One region of the Peribacillus sp. NJ11 genome, then DNA from elsewhere that is predicted to be linked to it. Evidence: riboswitches for the same ligand, from Rfam matches in the RefSeq annotation. Region 1 holds a riboswitch; each other region holds the start of a gene.

The links. Region 1 has a riboswitch for S-adenosylmethionine ahead of metK (methionine adenosyltransferase). Riboswitches for the same ligand answer to the same signal wherever they lie in the genome.
Region 2: another riboswitch for S-adenosylmethionine. It lies ahead of QUF86_RS03090 (sugar ABC transporter substrate-binding protein); the one in region 1 lies ahead of metK (methionine adenosyltransferase).
Region 3: another riboswitch for S-adenosylmethionine. It lies ahead of QUF86_RS21240 (Na+/H+ antiporter NhaC family protein); the one in region 1 lies ahead of metK (methionine adenosyltransferase).
Region 4: another riboswitch for S-adenosylmethionine. It lies ahead of QUF86_RS26690 (methionine ABC transporter ATP-binding protein); the one in region 1 lies ahead of metK (methionine adenosyltransferase).

Annotation. Positions count from the first base shown of each region.
Region 1 is NZ_JAUCFO010000001.1:1,810,737-1,818,287, reverse strand. It holds gene mnmM (tRNA 5-(aminomethyl)-2-thiouridylate-methyltransferase MnmM) at 1-538, shown strand, start outside; gene QUF86_RS09010 (alpha/beta hydrolase) at 808-1,611, opposite strand; gene QUF86_RS09005 (gamma carbonic anhydrase) at 1,822-2,340, shown strand; gene metK (methionine adenosyltransferase) at 2,773-3,966, opposite strand; SAM riboswitch class I at 4,129-4,291, opposite strand; gene pckA (phosphoenolpyruvate carboxykinase (ATP)) at 4,708-6,294, shown strand; gene QUF86_RS08990 (nucleotide sugar dehydrogenase) at 6,459-7,551, opposite strand, start outside.
Region 2 is NZ_JAUCFO010000001.1:614,104-621,654, reverse strand. It holds gene QUF86_RS03095 (GTPase domain-containing protein) at 105-2,846, shown strand; SAM riboswitch class I at 2,944-3,049, shown strand; gene QUF86_RS03090 (sugar ABC transporter substrate-binding protein) at 3,168-4,280, shown strand; gene QUF86_RS03085 (sugar ABC transporter ATP-binding protein) at 4,337-5,839, shown strand; gene QUF86_RS03080 (ABC transporter permease) at 5,841-6,845, shown strand; gene QUF86_RS03075 (nitroreductase family protein) at 7,023-7,551, opposite strand, start outside.
Region 3 is NZ_JAUCFO010000001.1:4,325,505-4,333,055, reverse strand. It holds gene QUF86_RS21260 (LysR family transcriptional regulator) at 1-154, opposite strand, end outside; gene hutG (formimidoylglutamase) at 279-1,235, shown strand; gene QUF86_RS21250 (hypothetical protein) at 1,530-1,685, shown strand; gene QUF86_RS21245 (SOS response-associated peptidase) at 1,746-2,417, shown strand; SAM riboswitch class I at 2,753-2,861, shown strand; gene QUF86_RS21240 (Na+/H+ antiporter NhaC family protein) at 3,035-4,351, shown strand; gene QUF86_RS21235 (chromate transporter) at 4,551-5,093, opposite strand; gene QUF86_RS21230 (chromate transporter) at 5,180-5,809, opposite strand; gene QUF86_RS21225 (LysR family transcriptional regulator) at 6,064-6,942, shown strand.
Region 4 is NZ_JAUCFO010000001.1:5,449,716-5,457,266, forward strand. It holds gene QUF86_RS26655 (YheC/YheD family endospore coat-associated protein) at 1-575, shown strand, start outside; gene QUF86_RS26660 (YheC/YheD family endospore coat-associated protein) at 592-1,662, shown strand; gene QUF86_RS26665 (YheC/YheD family endospore coat-associated protein) at 1,666-3,033, shown strand; gene QUF86_RS26670 (YheC/YheD family endospore coat-associated protein) at 3,030-4,226, shown strand; gene QUF86_RS26675 (YheE family protein) at 4,290-4,493, shown strand; gene QUF86_RS26680 (hypothetical protein) at 4,585-4,773, shown strand; gene QUF86_RS26685 (MBL fold metallo-hydrolase) at 5,051-5,875, opposite strand; SAM riboswitch class I at 6,161-6,265, shown strand; gene QUF86_RS26690 (methionine ABC transporter ATP-binding protein) at 6,333-7,349, shown strand; gene QUF86_RS26695 (methionine ABC transporter permease) at 7,336-7,551, shown strand, end outside.

The DNA.
Region 1 (7,551 bases):
TCTGCTTGAAAAGGCTGTTCAGCCTGGGGATATAAGCATTGATGGCACGATGGGCAACGGTTTTGATACGGTCTTTCTTGCAGGACTTACAGGTGAAAACGGACATGTCTATAGTTTTGACATTCAGAAAGAAGCCCTCCAAACCACAGCGGCGAAACTGAAGGCCGAGAATTTACAAGCGCACTGCACCCTCATTCACGATGGGCATGAACAATTGAGCAAATACATCAGGCAAGAACATTCCGGAAAGATCACAGGTGCCATATTCAACCTAGGCTACCTTCCTGGCGGAGACAAATCAATCATCACCCAAGCAGATACGACGATATCGGCCATTGAACAGCTGTTCGAGATGCTGGCACCAGAAGGCATTATCATCCTCGTCATTTACCATGGACATCCAGGGGGATCTGAAGAACGGGATGCATTGATGGATTATGTACGGGACTTTCCTCAACAGAAAGCGCATATCCTGAAATACGGTTTCATCAACCAAGCCAACAATCCGCCATTCATCGTGGCGATTGAAAAGAGATGATCACGCATGACACCGTTCTTTAGTAACGGTGTTTTTGCATTAGACATTCGTTTAAGCCCCCACTCGAAGGGTGCATGGAACAAAATATGAAAATGACTAGACCTATTCGCCAATATCCTCCACATTATAAAAAGATACTTGTAATGTATTCCGTGCACCGGTCATCAAGACGAACGAATTGCTTACAAAAACAGGTTGATCCAAATAAAAAAAGCTGCCAAAGGTCTCACTTCGGCAGCTTTTTCATTATATCCCGCAGTATGTACCGATCAAACGACATACCCTAATATCTTTAAACGATTTTCAACAAAACTCAGTGCATATTGAAATACATCATCACGCTCTGGCTCGTTAAAGATTTCATGATAAAGCTTCGGCCATTCCTTATATTGCTTTTCACTGGCCAAGTTATAATTAAACCACTCACGAACCGCCTTCTTATTCACGATTTTGTCATCTCCGCCCTGCATGACCAAAAGCGGTACATCCTGAATTTCGGGAATCTCTTCAAAAGCATCCTTCATAGCCTGTGCAAGCTCGCGATACCAACGAATCGAAACCTTTGTGATATATAGGGTATCGTTTCTATCGGATTCACGAACTTCAGAACTTCTCGTTGCCATTTCAGGTGTCAACCCGGAATCTACCCTGAACTTTGGCATCACGATGTTCAAACCATGAGAGAGGGCTGTCATGAACTTCGGCGGCTTCGTCATGAGGCCTAAGCATGGTGAAGATAGAATCACCCCTGCAATGTCCCATTCCTCTTCCTGAAGAAGGCGTATCGAGATCAAACCGCCCATGCTGTGACCAAGTAAAAACACCGGTAGCGAATATTCGTAGGCATCTTCTATCCAGCTTTTCACTTCATCTAAATATTCATCAAAGGAATCGATATGTCCCCGGTAGGCGCGTGTTGTCATTCCCTGCCCAGGAAGGTCGCCCATGACCACATGGTATCCGGCTGAAAGCCACATTTGTGTAACCCACTTATAACGGCCGTGATGCTCCATAGCCCCATGAATGATGACAATGACGCCTTTTGCGTCTCCTTCTGTCTCCCATTTCCACATTCGAAATCCCCCTTTCACATTTCACTTGTTGTATACGATCCATGATAGTTAAAATAATATATATAAATTATAACCATATTCGTGATTTTCGACAAAAAAGAAATCTAACAAGTTGTACATTGGTATTATAAATAGCTAAGTGTATTTGCATACGGTATATTAAAATAATACATAAAAACATTAACTTCGGAAAGGAAATGATTGAAAATGATTATTTATCCGTTTAAAGGCAAAGAACCTGAAATCGCTGAAAGCGCATATATTGCTGAAAATGCTGTCGTCACAGGTGATGTGAAAATTGGTGACGAATCATCAATTTGGTTCAATTCCGTCATTCGCGGTGATGTATCCCCAACCATCATAGGGAAAAAAGTCAGTATACAGGATAATAGCGTCCTGCACCAAAGCCCAAATAATCCATTGATCATCGAGGATGAAGTGACCATCGGCCATCAGGTCATTTTACATAGCTGCAAAATCCGTAAAGGAGCTTTGATCGGCATGGGATCGATTGTGCTTGATGCAGCGGAAATCGGCGAAGGGGCTTTTATCGGTGCCGGCAGTCTCGTTCCCCAAGGTAAAGTCATTCCACCGAACATGTTGGCATTCGGACGCCCAGCTAAAGTCATTCGCGAAATCAACGAAGAAGATCGCCAGGATATGGAACGAATCGTACGCGAATATGCCGAAAAAGGACAATACTATAAAACGGCAGAACGAATAAAATAAACTAACGAGTAAATACTCCTAATTCGCGAGTAAATGCTCCAATTTCACGAGTATTTGCTCCTAACTCACGAGTATTTGCTCCAATTTCACGAGTATACGACCCTGACTCACAAGTATATACTCAATTCACGAGTAAACTCCTAACTCACGAGTAAATGCTCCTAACTCACGAGTATTTGCTCCTAACTCTGAGTATTTGCTCCAATTTCACGAGTATACGACCCTGACTCACAAGTATATGCTTCTAACTCGCGAGTAAATGCTCCAATTTCACGAGTATTTGCTCCTAACTCGCGAGTATTTGCTCCAATTTCACGAGTAAACTCCTAACTCTAGAGTAACTATCGATTTCTTGAATTATTCCCCCTGAAGGCAAAATTAATCCATAGAAAAAAGGTGCCCCGCTTTTGCGGGACACCTTTTTTCTATGGATTATGCTTGTGCTTTTAATGTTTCTGCTTTATCCGTGCGTTCCCATGGAAGATCGACATCTGTACGGCCAAAATGTCCGTATGCAGCTGTTTGTTTGTAGATTGGGCGACGAAGATCAAGCATTTTGATGATACCAGCTGGACGAAGGTCGAAGTTTGCACGAACTAGGTCAACTAGGACTTCTTCGCTAACTGTACCAGTTCCGAATGTATCAATCGAGATCGATACAGGCTCTGCCACACCAATTGCGTATGCCAATTGAACTTCCGCTTTGTCAGCAAGGCCAGCGGCAACGATGTTTTTCGCAACGTAACGCGCTGCATATGCCGCAGAACGGTCAACTTTAGTAGCATCCTTACCAGAGAATGCACCACCGCCGTGACGAGCGTATCCGCCGTACGTATCAACGATGATTTTACGTCCAGTAAGACCAGCATCCCCTTGAGGTCCGCCAATTACGAAACGGCCGGTCGGGTTGATGAAGTACTTAGTTTGAGCATCGATCAATTCAGCTGGAACAACTGCTTTAATCACATGTTCTTTTATATCGGCTTGAATTTGTTCAAGCGTAATTTCTGCATCATGCTGTGTAGAGATAACGATCGTATCTACACGTACAGGACGGTTATTCTCATCATACTCCACAGTTACCTGTGTTTTACCATCAGGGCGTAAGTAAGCAAGAGTTTCATCTTTACGAACTTTAGCCAAGCGGAATGAAAGTTTATGTGCCAATGAAATCGGAAGCGGCATAAGCTCTTCTGTTTCATTACAAGCAAATCCGAACATAAGACCTTGGTCCCCTGCACCGATTGCATCGATTTCTTCCTCTGACATGTTTCCTTCACGAGCTTCCAATGCTTTATCGACGCCAGCTGCGATATCGGCAGACTGCTCATCAATGGAACTCAATACAGCACAAGTTTCAGCATCGAAACCGTATTTCGCACGTGTGTAACCAATTCCTGCAATGGTATCACGAACGATACGCGGAATATCCACGTAAGCGGATGTTGTAATTTCACCAGCAACAAGCACAAGACCTGTTGTTACACTTGTTTCACACGCAACACGTGCATTTGCATCCTTAGCAAGGATAGCATCTAAAATGGAATCTGAAATCTGATCACAAATTTTGTCCGGATGGCCCTCTGTAACAGATTCAGAAGTAAATAGACGTTTCTTTGACATCATATTTCCTCCTTGGAAGTTAGTATGTTGTAGGCATAAGCCTGATTTTTACGGAACTCGTTTCCCTCATTAGTTTCAACTATAGACACAGAATTACTTATAAAAACACAAAAACCTTCCCTGGCAAATGAGGAAAGGTTTAAAATTCTGTCTTCTATCCTTTCACTCTTATCGTTCAAGGGTTTTTTACCTTGCTCAGGTTAGCACCATCACCACTATTCCTTGAAGAACATCGCTTTATTTTCGGCGATCGATCTTGGAGTCAAGTTCAATATGGCAGGTTGCTGGGTTTCAAAGGGCCTGTCCCTCCACCAACTCGGGATAAGAGAATCCGTACAATTTAAGATAATATCGTATCAGGTTGGAACTTGTCAATGTTTTTCTAAAAAGAACATATCCCCCCACTTGAAAAAACGGGTTGTTTCAGCGTCTTCAAAGGGTTTCCAAGGCAGACTGCGAATAGAAATGTTGAAAATTGCCATTAATAATAGAAAATAAAGCATACTAACAGGAACGGCCAATTAGAAATATGTTGCTTAATTACTTCCTATTTAAAATAAAATTTTCACTCCATGTAAGTATATGCAATAGTAATGACTCGGTTCCTGCGCCTTAATAATGAAAAATGATTAACGCAACCAGTTGAAAATAATCACAAATTAAAAGAAATAGTATAGACTATTTAAATGAATGTGTTATACTAATTGTAATATAAAAACTTAAACAAAGGAAGGTATCTCATATATGAATTCTGTAGATGTTTCTAATGAGTTACACCAGTTATTAACAGGAAACAATGTTCAAACTCAACTTTCAGTTCCTCAATTGGTCGAAAAAGTATTAAGCAGAAATGAAGGCGTACTAACATCAACTGGCGCAGTAAAAGCTGAAACCGGCAAATATACTGGTCGTTCACCTAAAGATAAATATATCGTGGAAGAAGCATCCGTTAAGGATAAAGTCGATTGGGGTTCAGTGAACCAGCCAATTTCTGAAGATGTGTTCAATAAACTATATAATAAAGTAGTTGACTACCTAAAAGCAAAAGAAGAGATTTTCGTTTTCAAAGGTTTCGCTGGTGCAGACGAATCATCACGTCTTCCAATCCGAGTTGTTAACGAATATGCTTGGCATAATCTTTTTGCCCATACTTTGTTCATCCGTCCGAACGAAGAGGAATTAAGAGGTCACGAAGCTGAATTCACAATTCTTTCGGCACCTAATTTCAAAGCAGACCCAGAAGTGGACGGGACTTCATCTGAAACTTTCATCATCGTTTCATTTGAACGCCGTACCATCCTGATCGGCGGAACGGAATATGCAGGAGAAATGAAAAAATCGATCTTCTCGATCATGAACTACTTACTTCCAGAGGCTGGAATCCTTCCAATGCATTGCTCTGCTAACGTAGGACGTGAAGGGGACGTCGCTTTATTCTTCGGACTGTCTGGAACAGGTAAAACAACTTTATCCGCAGACACTAGCCGTAAACTGATTGGCGATGACGAGCACGGCTGGTCTTCTAACGGTGTATTCAACATCGAAGGTGGCTGCTATGCGAAAACGATCAACCTTTCACGTGAAAAAGAACCACAAATTTTCGATGCGATCCGCTTCGGTGCCGTATTGGAAAATGTAGTTGTGGACCCGGATACACGTGAAGCGGACTATGATGACAGTTCATTGACTGAAAACACCCGTGCTGCATACCAAATGCAAGCGATCGATAACATCGTGAACCCAAGTATTGCAGGACACCCAAATACAATCATTTTCTTAACAGCTGATGCTTCAGGCGTTCTGCCTCCAATCAGCAAGCTTTCCAAAGAACAGGCAATGTTCCATTTCCTAAGTGGTTACACTAGTAAATTGGCTGGTACTGAAAGAGGGGTAACTTCTCCGGAAGCTACATTCTCCACTTGCTTCGGTTCACCGTTCTTACCGCTTCCCGCTCAACGCTATGCTGAGATGCTTGGTGATAAAATTGACGAGCACAATGCAAAAGTATACCTTGTCAACACTGGGTGGACTGGCGGAGCATACGGAACCGGAAGCCGTATGAAACTTGCTTACACTCGTGCGATGGTACAAGCGGCACTTGAAGGTGAATTAGCGAACATCGAAACGATCAAGGATGAAATCTTCGGTTTGGATATCCCGCTTCATGTTCCTGGAGTTCCTGACGAAGTGCTTCAACCAATCAAGACTTGGGCAGATCCTGCAGCTTATAAACAAGCAGCAACAGCTCTTGCAGCTCAATTCCGTGAAAACTTCAAGAAATTCGGTAGCGTTCCAAGTGAAATCGAAGAACTTGGCGGACCGACAGCTTAATAAATTGTACACAAAAGGACCAAGCTCTTGCTTGGTCCTTTCTTCATTGGTTTTCCGCTCCCCCCGTGCCAGTTGCAGAGCTTGACTTTCAACCACAAAAAGGGCACTGTCCATAGTCAGCGCCCCCTTTATCCTTATTCCATTATCGATGTTTGTCCAAGTTTTTAGATGATCGCTTTATTCCTGGCTTTTTTCATGGACATCGTTTTGTATTGATATATATTGCCCAGGTTGGCCACCGGGACATCGGTTTCATTCGCATCAATGCAATTCCGTGTATCCAAAATCAATTTATTGGCCATAAGATCCGATAGCTTATCATAATCCATCCGTTTAAATTCATCATGGTCGGTCAGGACAAGTATCAAGTCGGCACCTTTTACAGCATCTTCCACTGAAACGATTGGCATCTTCCCAGATTGAACATGCGGATCATGCAAGGCTACATCCACATTTTCCATTCCCATCAAGATATTGACGACATCAATGGCGGGACTTTCACGAATATCATCTACATTTCCTTTGTATGAAAGTCCGAAAACCGCTACCTTTGGATGACGGATTCCCTCGAGCATCATTCTTACGCAATTGACAATGTAATAAGGCATCGATACGTTTGTATCACGTGCCAATTTAATGATTCTCGCATACTCTGGTGCCTTTGCTACGACGAAATACGGATCGACTGCTAAACAATGTCCCCCGACTCCAGGGCCTGGTTGGTGAATATTGACACGTGGGTGCTTGTTTGCCATCCCTATGACATCCAAGACATTGATGTCCAGCTGGAAGCAGACTTTCGCCAGCTCGTTTGCAAGGGCGATATTGACATCCCGGAAAGTATTTTCCATCAGCTTGGACATTTCTGCCGTTTTCGCATCCGTCTGAATGATTTCACCTTGAACGAAGGTTTCATAAACTAAGCTCCCTTTATAAGAACATGTTTCCGTGATCCCTCCGACGATACGATTATTATGAACTAGCTCTTCAAGAATCCTTCCAGGTAAAACACGTTCCGGGCAATGAACGAGGAAGATGTCTTTACCGATCGTGAGGCCAGTCATTTCTATCATCGGTTTGATATGATCATCCATGCTTCTTGGCGCTATCGTCGATTCGATAATGATGACATTTCCCTTTTTGATAAAAGGAAGAATGGTGGATGTCGCTTCTAAGACGTAGGTTAAATCACATGATTGATGCATGTCATCTTTATTTGGAGTAGGGACTGCAATAATGAAAACATCAGCATGTTCC
Region 2 (7,551 bases), 1.2 Mb from region 1:
TAACTAAAGGAACCTATAAAATTGCATGGAAGGTCTTCTGGAAGGCTTATCAAATCGGTGATTATCCTTTAATTGAAAATATGAAATATATCGGGGGAATAAAGATGGACGAACGGCTGATCGGGAAAAAATATTATGAAACGATGATTGAGGATACAAGGAAGCATCCCATTCAAGCTTTGGGTGAAATGTTTCTCGTGGAACAAAAAAAGGAAAGGGCGGATTTAACCGCAATTCGCTTTGCTCAAGGTGAAGTATACTTTCAGCACCATGACTATGAGGCAGCCATTTTCAAATGGGAAAACATAGAAGGTGAACTTGGTTCATGGGCGAAGAAAAACATCGCCGATGCTTATTTTGAACTGGAAATGTATTCAACCGCGGAGGATATTTATAAATCCGTCGATACGAATGAAGCAGTTTTGAAAACGGAGGTTCTATTGCAACTGTTTTCCCTGTACATAGTGGAATCTAGAAATGATTTGGCTTCCAAAGTCGTGAAAGAAGCAGTCGAGTTTCAACCTGACTACCCGAATGTCACGGAAATAGCACGCGCCTTTTTTGAAGAACAAAAGGATTGGAACAGTGCAGTGGTATTAGCGGCAAATGAAAGTATCCGGACAGAATCAATGGGCTGGTTCGATGTGCTTAAAACGTATATCCAGCAGGGTGTTGCCCAATCGATGGATCCGGATTATTTTTCAACTGTCCTTGGTTCGCTATACACACTGGACCAGGATCGCTTCGAAAAAGTGACGGTTGCACTTTGGAAAAATTATAAATATACGGATTCTTATTTTGAATGGCTAAGAGTGATTAATAACTTGATAGATACCATCGAATTAAACCAAGGGGATGTATGGGATGAGCTTTCCGTCTATTACAGGGATGCATATGCAGGTCTATTAGAAGGAACGCACCTAATCAAAGATTTAAGCCCCGTCGTGCCAAGGTTGCTGGAAAATTGGCTGAAAATCGCAGATGGGGAGCTTTCGCTGTTTGCAGCGGCATCCGCGTTGTCCTGGAATGAAATCTTCCCAGATACGATTAATGCGCTTGTCATTCAGGATGCAGAAAGCCTGTTGGCAAAATCGCCTAAATTGGGAGGCGGACTGGAAGCGGGAGAGAAACTGTTCAATTCCATTATCCAATGGGCTGAAGAGAATGATTTAAGGGTTGGCAATAAGCTTAAGTGGATGGTCGAAGGGCTTAAGGATACTAATAATTTCAATCTTCTTCTTGTGGGAAGTACAGGAAATGGCAAGACATCCTTCATTCAGTCAATTGTTGGCGAGAGCATTGCTGCCGAAGATCATTCATCCCTAGTCAGTGTCAAAGACGGGGATGATTTGGAAATCCTAGAGATTACAGATACAGATAGCAAAGTGGTCATGGAGCTGGCTGAATTGGATGAAACACGCCGTCAGCGCGGGACTATTGTCGATGTGACGATTATCAGTGACTACCTTAGAAATAATGGTCTGCGATTATTGGATACACCGGGGTTCAATGGGGAGAAAAGCGTGGAATCCGATTTCCAAGGCTACTTACATGGCAGTGATGGCCTGATGTTCGTTCTTGATGCCAGGGCGCCTTTCACCGGCAGTGAACGGGATCTATTATTGGAAATTCAAATGATGGCTCCGAAACTGCCTATCCATTTCTTATTGAATAAAATGGATACGATATATAGTGATCAAGTCGCAGTCCGGATGGAAGACGAAACATGGGATAAAGTGAATGCATATTTCCCGAATGCGAAAGTATTCGCTTTCTCCAAACTTTATGACAGCAAGCAGCAGTTGAAGGACCTTTCAGCATTCCTTCAATCGAATTATCAAGATGATAATTGGAAAGAAAGAAGATCTGAAAAAATCCTAGCGTTCATTCGTAAAACTTTATCTTATCTGTTAGAAAAGCGGGCAGCCAATGAACGGAAATGCGAGCATTCCATCTCTTGGAATGAACAGATGGAGGTCAAACTGAATGGTGCGGTCAATCAACTGGCGGATTTGGAAAAAGAAAAAAGTGAAAATATCATAAGGTCTTATCGTTCGCTTAAGGATGAAGTGAAAAATCAGCTTTCTTCTAAAATTCCTGAATTGCTGAGGGATTGCTCTAAATCGTTAACGGAAAGCAGTGATTTCAGTCAGGTCCATGTACAGTTAAACCAGGAAATGAATGAGCGGATTCAAGCATTCATTTCTGACAAGATCATGCCTCAATATTACCGTTCTCTTCAGGATTGGATTGCCAGTTCCCAAATGGAGTTCTCACAAAGCCAGCAGTTTATGGATGAAATGAGTGCCGGTTTCAATGAATTATACAAAGAAGAACGGATCACGCTGGCAGGCGACTTTAGGGTATTGGATGACTGGCGCCGTGATGCCGACCGGATGACAAGCAGTATCCGCATCGAAAACGTTAATATCCTTTTGCGCAGAACTCCATCGCAATTGCTGCTTAAAGGAGCAGGGAAGCTGTTTGGGGCGATACCGCAAAATAAAGCCAATATGTATAATCGTTATAAGAAATACCTGGAAAGTGAAGATTACCTGGATGTTGCCGAAATGATCACGGAACGTTTCCTTACCCAATTTGGATTGTTTGAAAAATCTTTGGATCGGGACATCTCACTTTTCTATCGCAGTTCCTTTGCCTTACTTCAAAAAACGATAGAGCAAACGCAGACAGAAATCAAAGACTACCAGGCTGCATTGGAGCATATGAAAGAAAATCCGGAAGTTTACCGTGACCCGATCACTTTGTTCGAAGTGAAATTACGTCAGTTGGAGAGACTTGAAAAAATCGAGAAAAAGCGTCTAGCCCAGTTGCAAAGAAAATGAAAAATAACGGGGAACATTTCAAATATTCGAAAAACTATTGACTTTACGACTATATCCCTATAAAGTGATAATTACGAAAAACGTAACACAATATATTCTCTTATCAAGAGTGGCGGAGGGACTGGCCCTAAGATGCCCAGCAACCGTTCCATTAGGAATTGGTGCTAAATCCTGCAAAACAGAAATGTTTTGACAGATAAGAGAGGGATAAGTCTGCAAAACAGCTGATTAAACCTCTCTATATTAATAGAGAGGTTTTTATTTTGGGATTTACACCAACTTAACTGATAAGACTAATAAGAAAATATGGAGGGGAACAAGATGAGAAGGTCTATTAAAGGGATATTCATTTCAGCCATGGCTTCGGCTTTGCTTTTAACGGGTTGCTCTACAGGGCAGAGTTCCACAGAATCGAAGAAAGAAGAAAAAGTATCATTTGAAAATGTCCCGGAAAGATTTGCTAATGGGGAAGGAGCCAAAATCAAAGTGATCCGTAAAATTGGCGGTGATGATCATACGGCCCAATACTTAGCAGGAGCGAAGGAAGAAGGAGAAGCACTGGGGTTTCAAGTGGATACATATACAGCCAATGGTGATACGGCTAAATTTCATGATGCGATCGCACAGGCTTTGCAGGAAGATTATGACGGCTATATCATCTCCCATGGTGATGATGCAGCAACAGTGAATGACGTTCAAAAGTTGGTTGATGCAGGCAAAAGCGTTGTTACATTCGATTCAATAAGCGATCTAACTAAAATAGAAGGCGTAACATTAACATCACAGGATGATGAAGCGTTGGCAACACTGGCTCTTGATAAACTGATAGAAGAACAGAAAGGTGAAGCGGCAATTGCGTATCTTTGGGTGGATGGTTTCCCTCCAATGGTAAGAAGAAATGCAGTTTATCAGGAAAAATTAAAAGAAAACCCTGGAATTAAAGAAGTCGAAAGATTCGGAGTGGCGTCTGCAGATACTTCGGTTCAAACACAAAATGCTGTAGCCGCAATGCTGAATAAATACCCTAAAGGTAAATTGGATGCCATTTTCGCAACATGGGATGCCTTCGCTATCGGTGCCGCCCGGGCAATTAAAGAAGCGGGACGCGATGAAGTGAAGATATACGGAATTGATGTGTCGAATGCAGACCTTCAGGAAATTCAATCAGCTGGCAGCTCATGGTCCTACACGGCAGCAGTCGATCCCAAGTTGATCGGTGCAGTGAATATGAGGATATTGGCGAAAAAATTAGCGGGAGAAGAAACGCCGCAAACCTATGACTTAGAGGCTTCACTTATTTCACAAAAGGAAATCCAGGCTTCAAAAGAAGCTGTAAATATGGCAAATCTGTCTGGTATTGTCGAAGGATGGGGTGTATCAGCGGAATTTGAAGAAGATTGGATGAAAGTTTTGAAAGGTCATTACAAAAAGTAAAAGGGGACACTCTCTTTCCAGTGAAGGGAGTGTCTGTTCAATAAGGGGGAATGGACATGGGCACGCAACTAGAAATGAAGAAAATCTCGATTGAATTTCCGGGGGTGAAGGCGCTTAGTGAAGTTGATTTTTCTGTACAATCAGGGAAAGCCCACGCATTGGTCGGTGCTAATGGAGCAGGGAAATCGACGTTAATGAAAGTTTTATCGGGAGCCCATGTTCATTATTCAGGTGACATAGTCATTGATGGGGTGAAGCAGGATATCCGCTCACCAAAAGAGGCGCAGGAACAAGGCATTCAAATTGTTTATCAGGAAGTGGATACGGCCCTCATCCCTTATTTAACCGTTGGGGAAAATGTGATGTTGAATGATATGGTCCAAAACATGGGAAAAAAACAGATGGTCCAATGGAAAGAGCTGCACAATAAAGCTTCTTGTATTCTTGAAGATATGAAAATTCGTGTCCCTTCGAAAAAGCTGGTAAGAGACCTTACCTTGGCTGAAAAACAGATGGTCCTGATAGCAAGAGCCGTTTCGACAGAATGCAAATTCCTGATTCTCGACGAACCAACTGCTCCGTTAAGTCATACGGAGACGACAGAGCTTTTTCGAATTGTAAATGAATTGAAGCAAAAAGGCGTGGGAATCATTTTCATTTCACATCGTCTGCCCGAGATTTTTGAAATATGTGAGGAAATTACGGTCATGAGGAATGGGGAGCGTGTCACTTGTCGAAAAATGGAAGACATCACCCGTAACGAAGTGGTAGAGAATATGCTCGGGAAAACCATGGAGGAACAGTTCCCTGAAGTGAATTCTTCGATTGGCGACGTTATTCTTGAAGTGAAGGGATTGTCAGATGCAGAGAAAGTTAAAAATGTTAGTCTCCATATTAAAGCAGGAGAGATAATCGGCTTGGCAGGGTTGGTCGGGGCTGGGAAAACGGAGCTGTGTAAAACCCTTTTCGGTCATACTTCGATCACAGCGGGTGAGGTCATCCTGAATGGCCGAAAGCTTTCTTTGAAATCACCGCACCATGCAGTAAAAAGCGGCATGGCACTTGTACCTGAGGAACGCAGGAAAGAAGGGATCCTTGTTCAGGAATCGGTCGCGGCGAACTTGACTGCAGCCAGTATCGGCAAATTCTGCAGAACATTCGGTTTCGTGGATCTTAAGGCGGAAAAGGAAAAGGCGAAAGAAATGATCGCCAGTATCGGAATTAAAACTCCTTCCGGGGAAGTGAAGGTCGAAAACCTTTCAGGCGGTAACCAGCAAAAGGTTGCCATTGGAAAATGGCTTATTGCCGATGCGGATGTTTACATATTCGATGAACCGACGAAAGGGGTCGATGTTGGAGCCAAGAAGGATATTTTCGAATTGATTGCAAAGCTTGCGAGGAATGGAAAAGCGATCATTTATGCCTCATCCGAGCTTTCCGAAATCATTGGCATTACCAACCGGACATATGTGTTATATGACGGGAGCACTGTCATCGAATTCGAAACGAACAAAACGAATGAAGAAGAACTACTATTCTATTCAACAGGAGGAAAATAGGATGAGCGTACCCATTCCTGTTACACAGACAGCGAAAGCAAAGAAAAAGGTGGAACTATTCGACTTTTTCTATAAATACGGCACAATATTGACGATTATCATTCTGATTGGAATTTTTGCCGTGTCCAATCCATCTTTCATTCAAACTACTAATCTGATCAACATCCTGCGTTCCATTTCAATCGTGACCATCATTGCGATCGGCATTACGATATCCCTCACGGTGGATGGCTTCGACCTTTCCGTCGGTTCCGTCGCATCATTGGCCAATGCCATCGTCATATCAATGTTTGTCTGGTTTTCGCAGGATACATTTATCGCCATATTAGCTGCGATCGGTGCCTCACTTGTCGTAGGGGCTTTAAATTCGTTCATGATCGTTAAATTGAGAATTCCCGACATGCTGATGACATTGGCCACCATGTTCATTATCCAGGGAATTGCCCTTACCTATACAAAAGGGGCCACGGTTTCGCAAAATATGGTCATGCCCGATGGAACCTTCGCAACAGGTCTGATCAGCCCGCTTTTCGCCAAAATTGGCCAGGTACCCTGGATAATCCTGATCATGGCAACCATTGTGATAGCGACCCATATCTTTTTGACTTATACGAAGCATGGTCGTTATATGTACATTATTGGCGGAAATAAGGAAGCGGCAAGACTTTCCGGGATATCGGTTAATAAATACAAAGTTCTTGCCTATCTGCTTTCGGCTCTATTAGCTGCAATTGGGGGGATTGTCCTTGCTTCAAGGGTCATGACATCGGAAATCAATTCAGGGTCCCCTTATTTAATGGATGCCGTTGCAGCAGCCTTCATTGGTTCCTCCGTTTTAGGAGCGGGAAAACCGAATGCCTTTGGAACCTTCGTCGGTGCAGTCCTGATCGGAATCCTTCAAAATGGGCTGATCATGATGTCAGTTCCGTATTATGCGATGGATATCGTCAAAGGAACAGTGCTGGCCCTTGCGCTCGCGGTAACCTATTACAAACAAAAACACTAAAGTGAATCCGTCACGTTAATATGACTATATGATAAGTTGCATGTGGATGATATAAGAGACTGGTAACTCGTGGTGAGTTTTAACGAAAGAATAAGAAGATAGGGAAAGAGGGTTCTTTTTAACCCTCTTTCCACACTAATTTCCAATATCCAAATTTTTAAAAAGTAATTACACTCACTATATTTTGTTTTTATAAATGACTTTGTTAACATCGTGTCTTACTGTTTTGTGACCTTCTTTAATTCCTTTCCCCATGGCAATAAGCATAACATCTAAATACCTATCAGAAATTTTTAAGGCTGACTTTAATTGTTCGGAATCATACCCGGACATTGTAATGGTTTCAAGACCTGCCTCGTTCGCTAATAAAACTAACGACATTGACGCCAGGCTTGCGTCTCTTATTAATTCAACCTTTAAATCTTCTTTTGACTTATTTAGATAATAATTGATTGCCGCGTTTGTTAGATAATCTCTTACTGATGCGTCAAAATAACCTTTTTGAAACTCATCCTCATGTATCATTATGATATTTTCTTTTTCAAATGCTTGATAATCACCTAGTATAACAATCAGTACTGATGCTTCAATTACCTGTTGCTGATTAAAAGCAATGGGCAGTAACAAATTCTTTAAATATGGTTCATCTATAACCAGGTATCGTGTTGCTTGAATATTGTTACCGTTAGGCGATTTACTGGCTCCT
Region 3 (7,551 bases), 2.5 Mb from region 1:
TATTACGTTCCAAAAGCTGCAAACTAACTTCTTTTTCCAATTTCATTATGGCATTGCTTAAGGAAGGTTGAGATATATGTAGTATTTTAGCAGCTTGGGAGTAATTCTTTTCTTGGACAATGGTAGTGAAATAACGAAGTTGGCGCAAATCCATATATTCTCCTTTCTATAGCTTTAAACTATAGATATATTAAAATTTAGTATTGGTAATTATATATTATCTCATTTATAATTTTTAAAAAAGATATTTCGGAATTTTTAAAATAAAGGAGAAAATTATGTATATTAAACCGAATTTGGATTATTGGAATGGAAGGGTTGATTCCCATACTGACATGGACAGCTTTAGATATCACCAACGAGTGCGTTTGGCACCGATTTCGGAATTACCCATCTCTTCCGAAGCATCCAGAACCTTTGGAATGATTGGCTTCAAATGTGATGAAGGAGTCAAAAGGAATAAAGGCAGGATTGGTGCTGCAGAGGGTCCTGATCACATTAGGCAGTCCTTGGCAAAATTACCATGTCATTTATCTTCCCAAACCGAGCTGTTGGATGCTGGAAATGTAACGTGTGAAGGTCCAGAGATGGAGGCTGCCCAAACTCAACTGGGATCAGCTGTTTCCAAAATATTGGAGAGTAAAGCGATTCCTATCATACTTGGCGGAGGACATGAAACCTTTTATGGCCATTATCTTGGGATTAGAAAATACATTGGCCCAAAGGCTAGGTTAGGAATCATTAATATTGATGCTCACTTTGATATGAGGCCTTATGAAAAAGAAAGTTCATCAGGAACGATGTTTAAGCAGATTTTGGATGAGGATCAAAGTTGTGGATATTTATGTGTCGGAATTCAGAAACAGGGAAATACGAAGGCCCTGTTTGAAACTGCTGAGAGGAATAAGGTCGATTACATATTGGAAGAAGATTTGTCATTGAACGAAATGGATGAAACCAAGCAGCGGATAAATGAATTCGTTAAGAAAAATGACTTCATTATTCTTACATTATGTACGGACGTTATTGATTCAGCCTACGCACCTGGGGTAAGTGCACCCTCTCCGTTTGGACTTAATCCGAAATTGGTCCGTGCGATTATTAGGCATGTCGTATCAAATGAAAAGATCCTCTCCTTTGATATCTCGGAAGTGAATCCTTCGTTGGACGAAAATAATAAAACGGTTACATTGGCAGCACATTTAATAAATGAGGTTTTGCTGAATTTTAAATAATAAATGGACATGGATTATGGGTAACTCCCACGGAATAACAAGAGGCATTCCTCATCGACCTTTTTGCTATCCCCATTATCATCACCGGTAAAAATTTGTTGAAGTGAAAAACCTGTTGACCAGACTGTCTGTGATCATTCATGGACAGTCTTTTTTATGTATATGTAAATAGCGGTGTACTCCTATATAGACTCATCATTAGTGGATTAACTACGACTCTACTAAAGGTCAATAATGATACTTGTGGGTTTTTGGTTTATAATAACAACCATCTAGCCTAATGAGGGGGATCCTATGAATGAATATAATGTAACGGTCAGGAATGGCAGTACCTTAATTTTGTCAGAAATCATTAAAGCTGAAGATGAGAGAGAAGTCCTGGGCACACTTTTGATTTCCAGCGAATTATTTAATCAACCATTTACCGACATCAGGATTTTAGAACGCTGATTTGTACCTGCCCGTCCTATTTGTTACACTGTAATAAATCCTAAAACGGTAGGCGATATTATGTGCGGACGTTTCACGCTTTTCACGGACATTGAAGAAATAAAAGAACGGTTTAATATTCAAGGACCTTTTGATGAAGAATACCAATTCAGCTACAATATTGCACCTTCCCACTCCGTGCTATCCGTCATTAATGACGGAGCAAGGAATCGACTTGGATATCTTCGGTGGGGACTCATTCCTTTCTGGGCAAAAGATGAAAAACTGGGCTACAAAATGATCAATGCCAGAGCGGAAACCATTGCTGAGAAGGCAAGCTTCAAGAATGCGTATAAGAAGAAACGATGCTTGATAATCGCTGATTCATTTTATGAGTGGAAGAAGGAACCCAGGCGAAAAATACCCATGCGAATAAAGCTTAAAAATCATGCGCCATTTGGAATGGCAGGTCTCTGGGAATCCTGGAAATCTCCAGAAGGAATCAACATCTATTCGTGCTCAGTTATAACAACCGTTCCTAATGAGCTAATGACCAGCATTCATGACCGCATGCCTGTCATCCTTAAACCTGAAGATGAAAAAGATTGGTTGAATCCATCCATTAATGATCCTGCCTTTCTACAGCAGTATTTAAAATCATTCGATTCTGAACAAATGGAAGCATTTGAGGTATCGACTGATGTGAACTCAACTAAAAATAATTCACCAAACCTAATACAACAAATTTGCTAAGAGGTCCTTTGACCTCTTTTTATTTTAGTTCCGTCCAGACAAATGACATTATTTGAGATTTCATCCAAATATCACAATTAACCCAAATACCTTATTTACTGTACATGTAAAAGTCCGTTTAAAATATTAAGGTCCACATTTGAAATACTTTTAAACTAAACCTTGCGAAAATACATAAAATGCTGTACTCTTATATTTGCTTTTCAATAAGGCTTTCGATGTCACTTTCCGAGAGTGGACAGAGGTAAACTTGGAGCGGTTATAGCAAGTTACCAGCCTGCTTCTTTTCTCTTGGACACCGGTGCATTTGATAATATCATTATATAATTTAAATCTTCTTATCAAGAGAGACGGAGGGACTGGCCCGAAGATGTCTCGGCAGCAGACTTTAATAGGAGTGCTGTGCCAAATCCAGCAGGCTGATTTTTGCCTGAAAGATAAGGAGGGCGTTTTTTATAAATTAAAAGACCTCTTCTTGTTGTGTTTAATGGAAGAGGTCTTTTTTATGCTGAAAGTATTTTTAGCTATAGCTTCCATGAAGGTGTTATTTACGAAAAATGTTAGAAGAATAAGTGCTGTGACACATGTCATGGGAAAAATAAAAAGAGGTGTACATCATGAGTGCAAACAATAAAGGGAATCCGTGGGCATTGATCCCATTTGTCGTTTTTTTGATTTTATTTATAGGGTCCGGAATCATTACAAAAGATTTTTATTCTTTTCCGGTGATTGTAGCGATTTCAATTGCATCGGCAGCTGCATTGGCAATGAATCGGAAAGAGTCTTTCAATCAAAAGGTTGAAATTTTCTGTAAAGGCGCCGGGGATGCCAATATTATGTTAATGGTTATCATTTTCCTTTTGGCAGGCGCTTTTGCCGAAGTTGCAAATGGCATGGGGGCAGTTGAATCTACGGTGAATCTTGCCTTAGCGGTTTTTCCGCAAAATCTATTAATGGTAGGGATTTTCATCATCGCTTGCTTTATCTCTCTATCCATGGGGACGAGCATGGGAACGATTGTAGCACTAGCACCTATTGGGGTGGGAATTAGTGAGCAAACCGATATTTCGCTTGCCTTTTCAATGGCGGCCGTTATTGGTGGTGCGATGTTTGGGGATAACCTTTCCTTCATTTCAGATACGACAATCGCTGCAGTTCGTACGCAGGGAACGAAAATGAAGGATAAGTTCAAAGTGAATTTTTTCATTGTTTTACCTGCGGCCATCATCACATGTGTCATCCTTGGAATTTTAACAATGGGTGAACAAGCTGCCATCGCTCAACATTCTTATAATTGGGTGAAGATCCTTCCGTATCTTTGTGTATTGATCACTGCATTGGCAGGTGTCAATGTGTTCCTGGTCCTATCCATCGGAATCGTATTTGCCGGAATTATCGGCTTGGCGGATGGAAGTTATCAACCGTTGGGTGTCATTCAAAAAATCGGAGAAGGGATGGCGGGAATGTATGAAATCTCTTTCCTGGCCATTTTAATCGCAGGAATGGTAGCTGTAATCAAGCATAATGGCGGTATCGATTATCTTCTCCACCTCGTAACCCGAAACAGCAAAACTAAAAAAGGGGCTGAATTCAGCATTGCCGGGCTTGTTGGTTTGACGAACCTTTCCACGGCAAATAACACGATATCAATTATCATTGCCGGGCCACTTGCCAAAAATATTGCTGAAAAGTATGGAATCGATCCGCGTAAATCGGCGAGCTTACTTGATGTTTTTGCATGCTGCATTCAGGGGTTAATTCCATATGGGGCACAACTGCTTGTTGCAGCTGGGGTAGCACATATTTCTCCGTTAAGCATCTTGCCGTATTCATATTACCCAATACTAATTGGCCTTTGTGGAGTCATAGCCATCTTGATTGGTTATCCGCGATTTCAGCCGGTAGATAAAGAAACGAAGAAACGTACTTCTTAATAATGAGAATAAGCATGAAAATAAACCCTGAATCATTAGATTCAGGGTTTTACTTTGTAAGGTGTATGGAAACATTGGTGAAAAATAATTAAAAAGAGCGATGTACCCTCGATCTTCCATCAGTTTAAGTGTTATCAATGTTTAGGAATTACGATTCATATTGATTAACCCAACGCATAATGGTTGTGTGAGCTAGTCGTTATGAATAGAGGACAACACCAACTAAACCAGAAAGAATAATGACATAGGCTGGGTGCCAGCGTAATTTCAATAGGGCAAATAACGATAATCCAAAAACGAGTAATAAGCTTATCGTATGCCATGAAAAGTTCAGGGCTATCAAATGATTGGAAAGTGCAAAGCTGATAGCTGCAAAGAGGATTAAACTAGTGACAACGGGTCTTAATCCATAAAACATCGATTGAATAACTGGATAATGATTCAATTTGCTGAAGAAGGTGGCTATAACGGTTACGAGTATAATGGCAGGAAGCAAGATTCCGAGAACGGATGATATGGCTCCTGCTAATCCAGCAGTCGAATAGCCTACGAGAATGGCACTATTAGTGGTGATAGGCCCGGGAGACATGCCGGAAATAGCGATTACATCGGTAAATTGTTGCGTCGTCATCCACCCATGCTGTAAGACTTCCGATTCTATTACCGGAATCATGGCGTATCCGCCTCCAAACGATATAAAGCCTATAATAAAGAAGGTGCTAAACAACTCCCACAATTCCATTATTATACATCACTCACTTTCTTGAAAATTAGTTAGATCGTTTATTCCTATAACCTTCAGAAAATAACTTTGATCTTTCATGGAACCTATATGCCAGCACCCATGAAGTATTCGAAATCATTTTCTTCTATTTTCTTTTCTTTTCGGTCCATCTTGACATCGAAACCTAATTTCCTCTTAATAGAGATGGTCACAATACCTGTTATAGCTCCTGCTAATATAGCCAAAACAGGGTGAACGAAGAAAAGGACTGGGATTCCAACTATCAAAATACAGAAAGTTGATTTGTCAACAATAGCCGTTTTTCCTATCTTGATAGCCGCATATGCGATGATGGCCACTATGGAAGCTCTAATCGATATGAAAGCGGATTCTATCTTCGGATTATCGTGAATGAAAAAATACAAAATGCCGAGGAGTAGAACAATTAAACATGTAGGTAATGAAACACCAATCATGGCTGCCATTGCGCCCTTCATTCCGGCAATTCGATGGCCGATAAAGGTGGCGGAGTTAATGGCGACAGCTCCCGGTACGGATTGAGATAAAGCAAAAACATCCGTAACTTCTTCGCTTGACAGCCATTTTCTCTTCTCCACTACTTCTTTTTCGATTAAGGGGATCATCGCAAAACCGCCTCCGAATGTCACAGGTGCCATTTTAAAAAAGGTCCAAAATAATTGGAACAGTGTTTTCCATTGTCCTTTCATTGACATCCTCACTTCCTTTGCTGCTCTGTTTAATTCTTATCATTAACATATCAAAGAAAAAGGACTGGGTAAATTGCAACAAAATCATCGGGTATAACAAAACGTTATACCCAGAAACTTTATCCGTTTTATATAGAATTTCACCAAAGAATGAATAGGTCCACCTAATCAGGGGAAATAGCGTCGTTTTCCCATTTCACCATTTAGCTATATGATGCTATCATTTTATTAAACCATTTAAAGACAAGGAGGTCGGTTTCTTGAAAATAGAAAATCTAAGAATGTTTTGTTTAGTGGTGGATGAAGGAAGTATAAGCCAGGCAGCGAGGTTAAGCTTCTTATCTCAACCCGCGGCAACAAGACAGATTCATCAATTGGAAAATTTTTATAATACTTTGTTATTCGACCGTGAGGAAGGGAGGCTGAGAGTGACGGAAGCAGGAAAGTTGTTATACCCTTTTGCAAACGCTATTGTAAATGACTTTAACCATTCAAAAGTAGTGATTCAGCAATCAACTGGCGAGTACAATGCTAACCTCATAGTAGGTGCATCCTTGACAATCGGCGAGTATTTGTTGCCGAGCTTGCTTGGGAAATTCAAAAAACAACAGCCTGAAATAAAAGTGACATTAACGATAAAAAATACCCCCCGGGTTCTTGAGGATTTATCAAACGATGTCATTGATTTGGCCTTGGTGGAAGGACTTGTGGAAAACACCGATTTTATTGTAGACAAGTTCGCCGAAGACGAATTGATATTGGTTTGTCCATTTGACCACCCATGGAAAGACAGAAAAGAAATCCAGCTAGAGGAATTGGGAAATGAAAGGATGATATGGCGTGAATCCATATCAGGGACACGACTTATCGTAGAAAACATGTTAAGGGAGCATGGGGTTTTAGAAAAAATAGAAAGCTACATGGAGATTGGTAGTACTCAAGCGATAAAAAGTGCGGTTGAGGCTGGACTTGGGATCAGCATTTTGCCAAGGTTGACGGTTGCCAGGGAATTGGAACAAGGTTTTTTGCGGGAAGTGGGTATTTCCAGAATAGATATAACAAGAAATCTGTGGCTGGTCAGGAAAAACAAGCGTTTTAATAAAATAGGGGTGTCAAATTTTGTGGAATTTCTTCGATAGTGAATGAATTACGTCACCTCTCATCGTTTGGTTACATTTTAAGTGAAAATTTTGGTAGGTGACAAAGTGTTCAAATAATTTTTGAAAACAGTTTATTGGCAGCGTTTTCATGGTTTTGGTTAACGATGTGGCTGGGACTATGGATGCCAGGTTACGTAACTAGAATTGCAGAGATGAAATTGGGATATAGCGTATTGAAAACAGGCATGGTCTTGGCTTCCATCACGATTTTCATGCCCCTACCTGGATAACCATCGCTCAAAGCATGGCAAAAGGCTGTGCCTATACTTTTTTAATGACTAGCCTTCAGGTTTTAATGTAGGTACTTCCTGGCCGATCAGGATTAATGACGAGCCAAAGCGCATCGTTTATGAATATAGCAGGGAGGCCATTTATCACTAGTGTGCTTGACAATCGCATACGAAAACGTATCACTTGGTTTTGTGTATTCCTTCTTTTTTGCCGCGGGCTTTCTTCTAATTTTTAGAATTGAGTTCTCAATCTTCGTTAAACCAGCTTAAAGGTTCAAATTAGTAGATGCAAAAGCAAAGACTTCTACAATATAAAAAGTTAGAGGTTTTTACATTGGATAAAGGTTTTTCTCAATAG
Region 4 (7,551 bases), 3.6 Mb from region 1:
AAGTGGCTGGAAAATGGAAAATCGAGCAATCCGGACATCTCCAGGATGTACATTTTGCTGATACGGATGAAAAGTTGTACGAAACCTTAAAAATATTTTCCAGAAAACAAGCCTTTATTCTTCAAAAAGGTATTTCCCTATTCGAAACCGATCAGAGAAAAGTTGATTTCCGCATACTTCTTCACCGGAACGATCAGCTTGAATGGAAAGTTTCATCAATGGTTGCCCGGATTGGGGACCCTGGTACTATCGTTTCCAATCTTGCACAAGGCGGATTGATGAAAAATGGGCCGGATTTTCTAAAGGAAGCATTTGACCTTCAGGACGCCAGCCGCATATATCAAAAGCTCGTACGGCTGGCTAACAACACTGCCCAGGCCTTGGTCGAAAACCATGACGATTCATTCGGTGAGCTAGGTATCGATTTAGCACTGGATACCGATACCCATCCATGGATCATCGAAGTGAATTCAAAACCTTCGAAAAAATTTCATGGCAACTATGAAACGTTTCGTCCATCAGTAAAATCCATCATAGATTTCATGCTTGCCCTTAACCGCGAAAACCATCGATAAAAGGAGTTGCTAGCACGTGTTAATAGGATTAATGGCCGCGTCGGATACACATGAAAACAACTACTTCACCGAAATAGCCAAAAACGCTAAATCATTTAATATGAAAGTTTGTAAATTCTCACCGGAAAATATTGATATGGATCTGAAAAAAGTGCGTGGCGAGCGTTTTGATTCCGAGAACGAAACTTGGATCACCACATCTTTTGATTTACCTGATTTTGTATATGATCGCTGTTTTCACGGATTAGTCCGTGAGTCTACGGAAACACGACACAAAATCGATTGGTTAAAAGAAAACTCGAATTTCTTAGGGCTGGGCCTTCCTGGTAAGTGGGAAGTGTACCAAATCCTAAAAAACCATCCACACCTACAGGCATTTTTTCCAGAGACCGTAAAAGTGACGACACCTGAAGATATTACCGGTCATTTGGAACGCCTGGATAAAATCATCATCAAACCTGAATTCGGTGCAGGTGGTACAGGAATCTATCTTCTTTCAAAAACCGAAGACGGGACCTTGGTATCCATGACGAAAAAGGGCACCAAATATGACCGCCAATTCCCCTCCAAATCTCAGCTTAACAAATGGCTGCAGCATTTATTAAATCGATACCGTTACCTCTGCCAGCCATATTTGGAACTTCGCAACCAAAATAACGAGCCATTCGATTTACGGATTTTACTTCAAAAAAACGAGAAGAATCAATGGATGGAACGGGGACGCGGAATTCGTACGGGACAAAAGGACGGAATTACCTCAAATCTTGCCACAGGCGGGGAAGCCATTTCATTGGATACTTTCAACAAAAGGAACCCGGAAACGTTTTCGAATGCTGTCGAACAAAAGATTCAGCATATCCTTCGCACCCTGCCCGTAAAAACCGAAGCTGTCTTTGAAAGGTTATTCGAGTTGGGGATTGATCTAGGCATCGATAAAAAAGGCCAAATATGGATAATGGATATTAACTCGAAGCCTGGAAGGAAAATCATTCAGGCACTTCAGCCGGAGACCATGAAAGATATTCATCGCGCACCGTTTCAATATAGCCAGTATTTAGCCGAACATCTTCAGAAAGCAGGTGAATAGAAAGTGAGAAAGACTTATCCTGCCGAAATTGCCGCTACCCCTGGCAATGTTCTCTACTATCCTTCAGAGCTTGGAGATTTGGCAGAGATTGAATTAATTTATTTCGGACGACATTCATGTCCTGCCATCGTCAAACAAAACCCGGCCGTCAATCAATCAATCGTCCTATCGGAAAGTCTTGCGGAATCGCTTATATTCGATCATACCGATATTCCCCTTCATTTATTCATATACGGCAAGAGCATCCATATCGGACCGCTTGTCGGAATCTTTTCCTCAGGATTCACCGGCCTTTCAAACAAACCATTAGGGGAGAGAACGGAATTTTTCGCAAAGCTCCTTTCGCTTAGCAGGACCACAGGCTGTATCCCCTTTGTTTTTGGAGAGAATGTAATCAATTGGGATGAGGAGACAATCAAAGGTTATGTGTTTGATAACGATGACTGGCACATTAATGAATTTCCTTTTCCTAATGTCATCTATGACCGTCTCCCAAACCGGTTGACGGAAAACCGCGATGGACCTAAAGAAGTGAAGCAGAAATTTCAAAAAGAATATACCATTCCATGGTATAATCCTGGTTTTTTCAATAAATGGGATGTAAATGAAAGGTTATGCGCAGATGAGCGGGCACTGCCTTATTTGCCGGAAACGTATCCATTTCAATCCATGTCCGTGGTGGAAACCCTTCTTTCCCATTACCGTCAAGTTTATATAAAGCCCATTCACGGCAGCCTCGGTCTAGGGATTCACCAAATTCTTTATGATAAGCATGAGGATGTTTACTATTGCCGCTATACAAATGAAGCAAAAGAAAATAAACTGCAAAAGTTTTCCACTTTGGAAGCCATTGTTAAACATATTTTTCACGACCGGCCGCTTGAGAACCTTATCGTGCAGCAGGGGATCCCATTAATTCGATCTGAAAAACGTCCAGTGGATTTCCGGGTCCATACGAACAAGGACAGTAATGGAAAATGGCAGGTGTCCGCGATTGCAGCAAAAATCGCTGGTGCCGGTAGCGTCACGACCCATATTAAAAGCGGGGGTGTCATCAAAACGGTCGCCGAATTGTTTGGAGATGACGATGAAGCGAAAGAAGTCGAACGAAAGCTATCGGAAGCCGCACTGATTCTAAGTGACAGTATAGAAAAGAACTTGGACGGCATCATTGCAGAAATAGGATTTGATTTTGGATTGGATAAAAAAGGGCAGGTTTGGATGTTTGAAGCCAATTCCAAACCTGGACGTTCCATCTTCTCCCATCCAAAACTCAAGGATTTCGAATTGCTGACCAGAAAGCTCAGCCTTGATTATGCCATTTATCTTACGGAACAGACGATTACGAAATCAATCAGTGTGCCGCGATGAACATTTTTTACGATATCCGCACTGAAAATTGGCACCACACTCATGAGAATGCGGATCTTTTCGCCGGGTCTGCCAAAGAGGAGATCAGCTATAAAAAGGACCATTCGAATCACCCCCTAATTCCTATCACCATATTTCCAGGTAACCGGATGCTTGTCGTCGGAATACTGACTGTTTCCAATCCCAAAAAGGAATCAGGTTTGGGTGGAAACCTGACCCTTTTTCGGGACCTATCCTTATATTTATTGAAACACGGGATTTTGATTTATGCATTCACAGGAAATGCCCTGCATTCCGAGTCGTTGAGAGGGTATGTTTTTTCCTCCACTTCAAACAAATGGATCGAGTGTAAGATGCCGCTCCCTGACATCGTCTATAACCGTATCCCATCGAGGGGCTATGAGGCTTCAGAAGAATTCCAGAGTCTCATCAACCACTTTAAAGAATATCGAATTAACCTTTTCAACCCTTGTTTTATAGATAAATATGTAATGTTCGAAGCATTAACGGAAGACGGGGCCCTCACCACTCACCTCCCCCCCACCATGATCCTGCGGAACAGCGATTGCTTGGATGCTTTCCTCGAAACCCACAGGCATATTTACCTTAAACCATGCAAAGGAAGCCAAGGGAAGGGCATTTATACCATCATCAAAAATCCTGATGGGACACTTTTTTTCAATAGCCTAAAGCATAGTGAGTCCTTTCCGGATTTCACTTCATTCTGGGAAACAAAAAAAAGGGATTTATTAAAAAGAAGCTACCTTGCTCAACAGGCGATCATACCGAAAAAAATTTTTGGTCATCGTTACGATTACAGGATTCTCGTCCATTATGAAAAAGGTTTTTATAAAGTGACCGGCAAAGCAGTAAGGATGTCACAAACTCAGGAAATCACCACCCACACTCCCCGAGGGGGTAAGCTTTTTCCTTATCAAGACCTGCAATCAAGAAGCTTAAATCAAAAATTAGCGAATATCGCCCAAAAATGCGGTGAGTCTCTTTCGAAAAAAATCGGGTTTCTCGGAGAATTTTCCATTGATATAGGGGAAGATGAATCGGGTTCGCTCTTCATATACGAAGTGAACTCAAAGCCCATGCAGTTCGATGAAGAGGAAATTGAAGCTAACCGGCTTTTGCATTTAAAAAATCTTTTCATTGAATTGACTTTTTCCAACCTGACAATAAAATGACACCTCCAGCTGCCGTTTTACATTATAATGAAATGAAAGACAGCATATATGGAGGTTATACATATGATCACCCATTTTCAGTGGGCACCACTGCATAAGAATCTGCCAGGATGGAAAATTTCATTTTATTTCAAAAAGGAGGCAATCAAAGCCTTGTACCATAAAGATGGATCCATCGAATGGACAGCCAACCCACCTTCCGAAACAGATGAAACCCAACTCAAAAGCATGATCCATGACTTAATGGTCTACCATGTATATGATTGAGCCCTTTCCCCTTTTTCATTCATTAACCCTCTGAACGGAATAAAAATCCCTCCTTTGCCTAAACTAAAGAAAAAGCTAGGAGGGATTTATTTTGGATAAAGAAAAAATGACATTTTTGAAGGATACCGAATATGATGGCAAGGATTCCGTTTTCCTCGATATCGACCGAATCATCAATGAAGGAATGGCAGGCGGAAATGTGTATGAAGTCGCTAACCTTCAGAACATCGAGGAAGCACATGATTTTTATGATGAAACAGATCCCAATATCAATAAATAAACACTCGTGGGCTCTCTTTTTGGGGAGCTCCACTTAAAAAAAGTGAACTTTCGTTCATGCGTCATATTCCCCACTAACAAATGTTTTTTTATGAAAAGCACCCCCTCCATAAAAAAACAACTTCCCGGATGGAAGTTGTTTGAGTGCAAATTAAATATTACAACATGCTGTCTTCTTGCCTTTTTCCAATTCCCGCACTCTATCCCCCGTAGGCATTTGATATTATGCTAAAAGCATTAATATCAGTGCTCGTCCTTTCAATATCTATTGTTAATATTCAAATAGTTCCATTATCCCTGGCATTCAAAACATTTTCGTTTAATATCGAAGTTATGATATGCTCTGAATCCCATTCATGTCCAGATATCTCGATAAGGGGATAGCGATTCGGTAAAACGACTTGCTGGATTTCATGGACTGTATGCCCTTGATCATGTAAGCGTAAAATTTCACCTTGGAGGTTTTCCAAATAATCGAGTTTATTTCGAAACATTTCCTTTCCGTCAGGCACATGCCCAGCATGGCAGCAAAACACTTCCCCAAAGTCATATCGGAGTAATTTTTTTATGGAATCGATGATGATCGGGACAGACTCTTCCCGTAAGATAAGCTTTGTTTTTGGTGTTACGAAAAGGTCTCCAGAAAAGAGCATGCCAGTGCTGTGATTCAAATACACCATATGGTCCTTCGCATGACCAGGGGTAAAAATCGGCTCCCACGTTTGGGTGCGGGAATGAATGGCCTTGCCTAGCGGCTCAGCCTTAAAGGCGTCTCTTTTTCCCCAAAACATTTTACGATATTCAGGATATTCAGCATCCTTCGCACAAGTATCAACCGACATCGGATGAATGAATATCGGAACCTTTTTATGTTCCTTTATCCAGGCAGCGCCTCCCGTATGGTCCTCATGATAGTGCGTCAGGGCAACTGTTTCGAAGTCTGCGGACTCATAGAATGGAATAAGTCCTTCCAATAAAATCTGTGCGCCAGTATCTATCAATAGCCCATCCGTTAAAAAAACATAAACACTCATCCCCGACTTGACCCCGTCAGGAGTCCCGTGCACACAAACCACATCATTTACCGTCTTAATCTCTATCATGCATTTCCACCCCATCATTGTACAAAAATAGTTTTTTCTCCCTTTTTCACTTTATTATAATAAATGTATTATCTCTTTACCCTTTTGACAAGGAAATAATGGAATATCTGGATATAAAAGACGGATTATTGACTAAGAGCCCTTTTGACAGGAATGGTTTTAATGAACCGCACGGAACATTATCGAAAAAAACCATCACCAAATCACAGAAACGATTGACATTGTGGAATTTTACAAATATTATAGATTATATTATAAAACTTGAAATATTCTAAAATAATAGTTTACTTATCAAGAGTGACGGAGGGATCAGGCCCTGTGATGTCCGGCAACCGCCCTTCGGGAACGGTGCCACTTCCTGCAGAATGTTTGCATTCTGAAAGATAAGACGAGATATAATTTCGCTGCCTCTTTCTGAATGATAGAGGCAGTTTTTTATGTTTAAGGGGGAAGGATCATGATTGAAATCCGTTCAGTCCGAAAGGAATACATCACGAAGAAAAACCGAGTTATCGGAGTGGATAACGTATCTTTAACCATTCAAAAAGGCGAAGTGTATGGAATTGTCGGCTACAGCGGAGCTGGAAAAAGCTCATTACTCCGCTGCTTGAATTTGCTTGAACGTCCGACAGCCGGAAATATCATCATTGACGGCATTGATTTAACCTCTTTATCAAGTAAAGAGCTTCGTAAACAACGTCAAAAAATCGGAATGATATTTCAACACTTTTCCCTGGTCAGTTCAAAAACCGTTTATGAAAATGTCGCTTTCGCCTTAAAGGCCGCGCATCAATCGAAGGACGCCATCAGGTTACGTGTATTGGAATTGCTGGAAATCGTAGGGCTCAGTGATAAAAAAGATGTCTATCCGGCACAGCTTAGCGGTGGACAGAAGCAACGGGTCGGCATAGCCCGGGCCTTAGCAAATGACCCCACCGTACTGTTATGTGATGAAGCGACTTCAGCCCTTGATCCAACAACAACAAAAGCGATTTTACAGTTATTAAAAAAGATAAGCAGGGAGCTCGGGATCACCATCGTGTTGATTACACATGAAATGGAAGTGGTCAAAGAACTATGCCACCGAGTCGCCGTCATGCAGGATGGACGGGTAATTGAAGAAGGTTCCGTTTATAAAATATTTTCACAGCCAAAGCAGGAGTTAACGAAGCAATTCATCAGCAGTGTATTGGATTTCGAACTTCCCTCACATTTGATTGAGGGAAGTAAAGGAACGATTATTAAAATTCAATTCGAAGGGCAAACCGCCGGTGAATCGATTCTCTCCGACGCTCTCCAATCCCATTCAGTAAAGGGGAATATCCTGCACGGTAAAATTGAGTATATTCAGGATGTCCCTTTAGGCATCTTGATCATTGAGTTAATCGGTGAGGCCGCTGAAATTCATTCGGCATTGGAATATATAAAAAATCGTTCCAGTTCTGTGGAGGTGTTAAAACATGTCATTTCTTGATTCCATCGTCAATATTTTACCTGATCTTAATAAAGCCTTTCTTGAAACGATTTATATGGTCGGCGTTTCCCTTGCGGTAGCCCTTTTGATAGGTTTACCACTTGGAGTATTGCTGTTTACGACAACCAGGAATTTATTCTTTGAAAATAGCGTCGTGAATCGATCACTCGGTTTCGCAGTCAATATTGTCCGTTCAATCCCG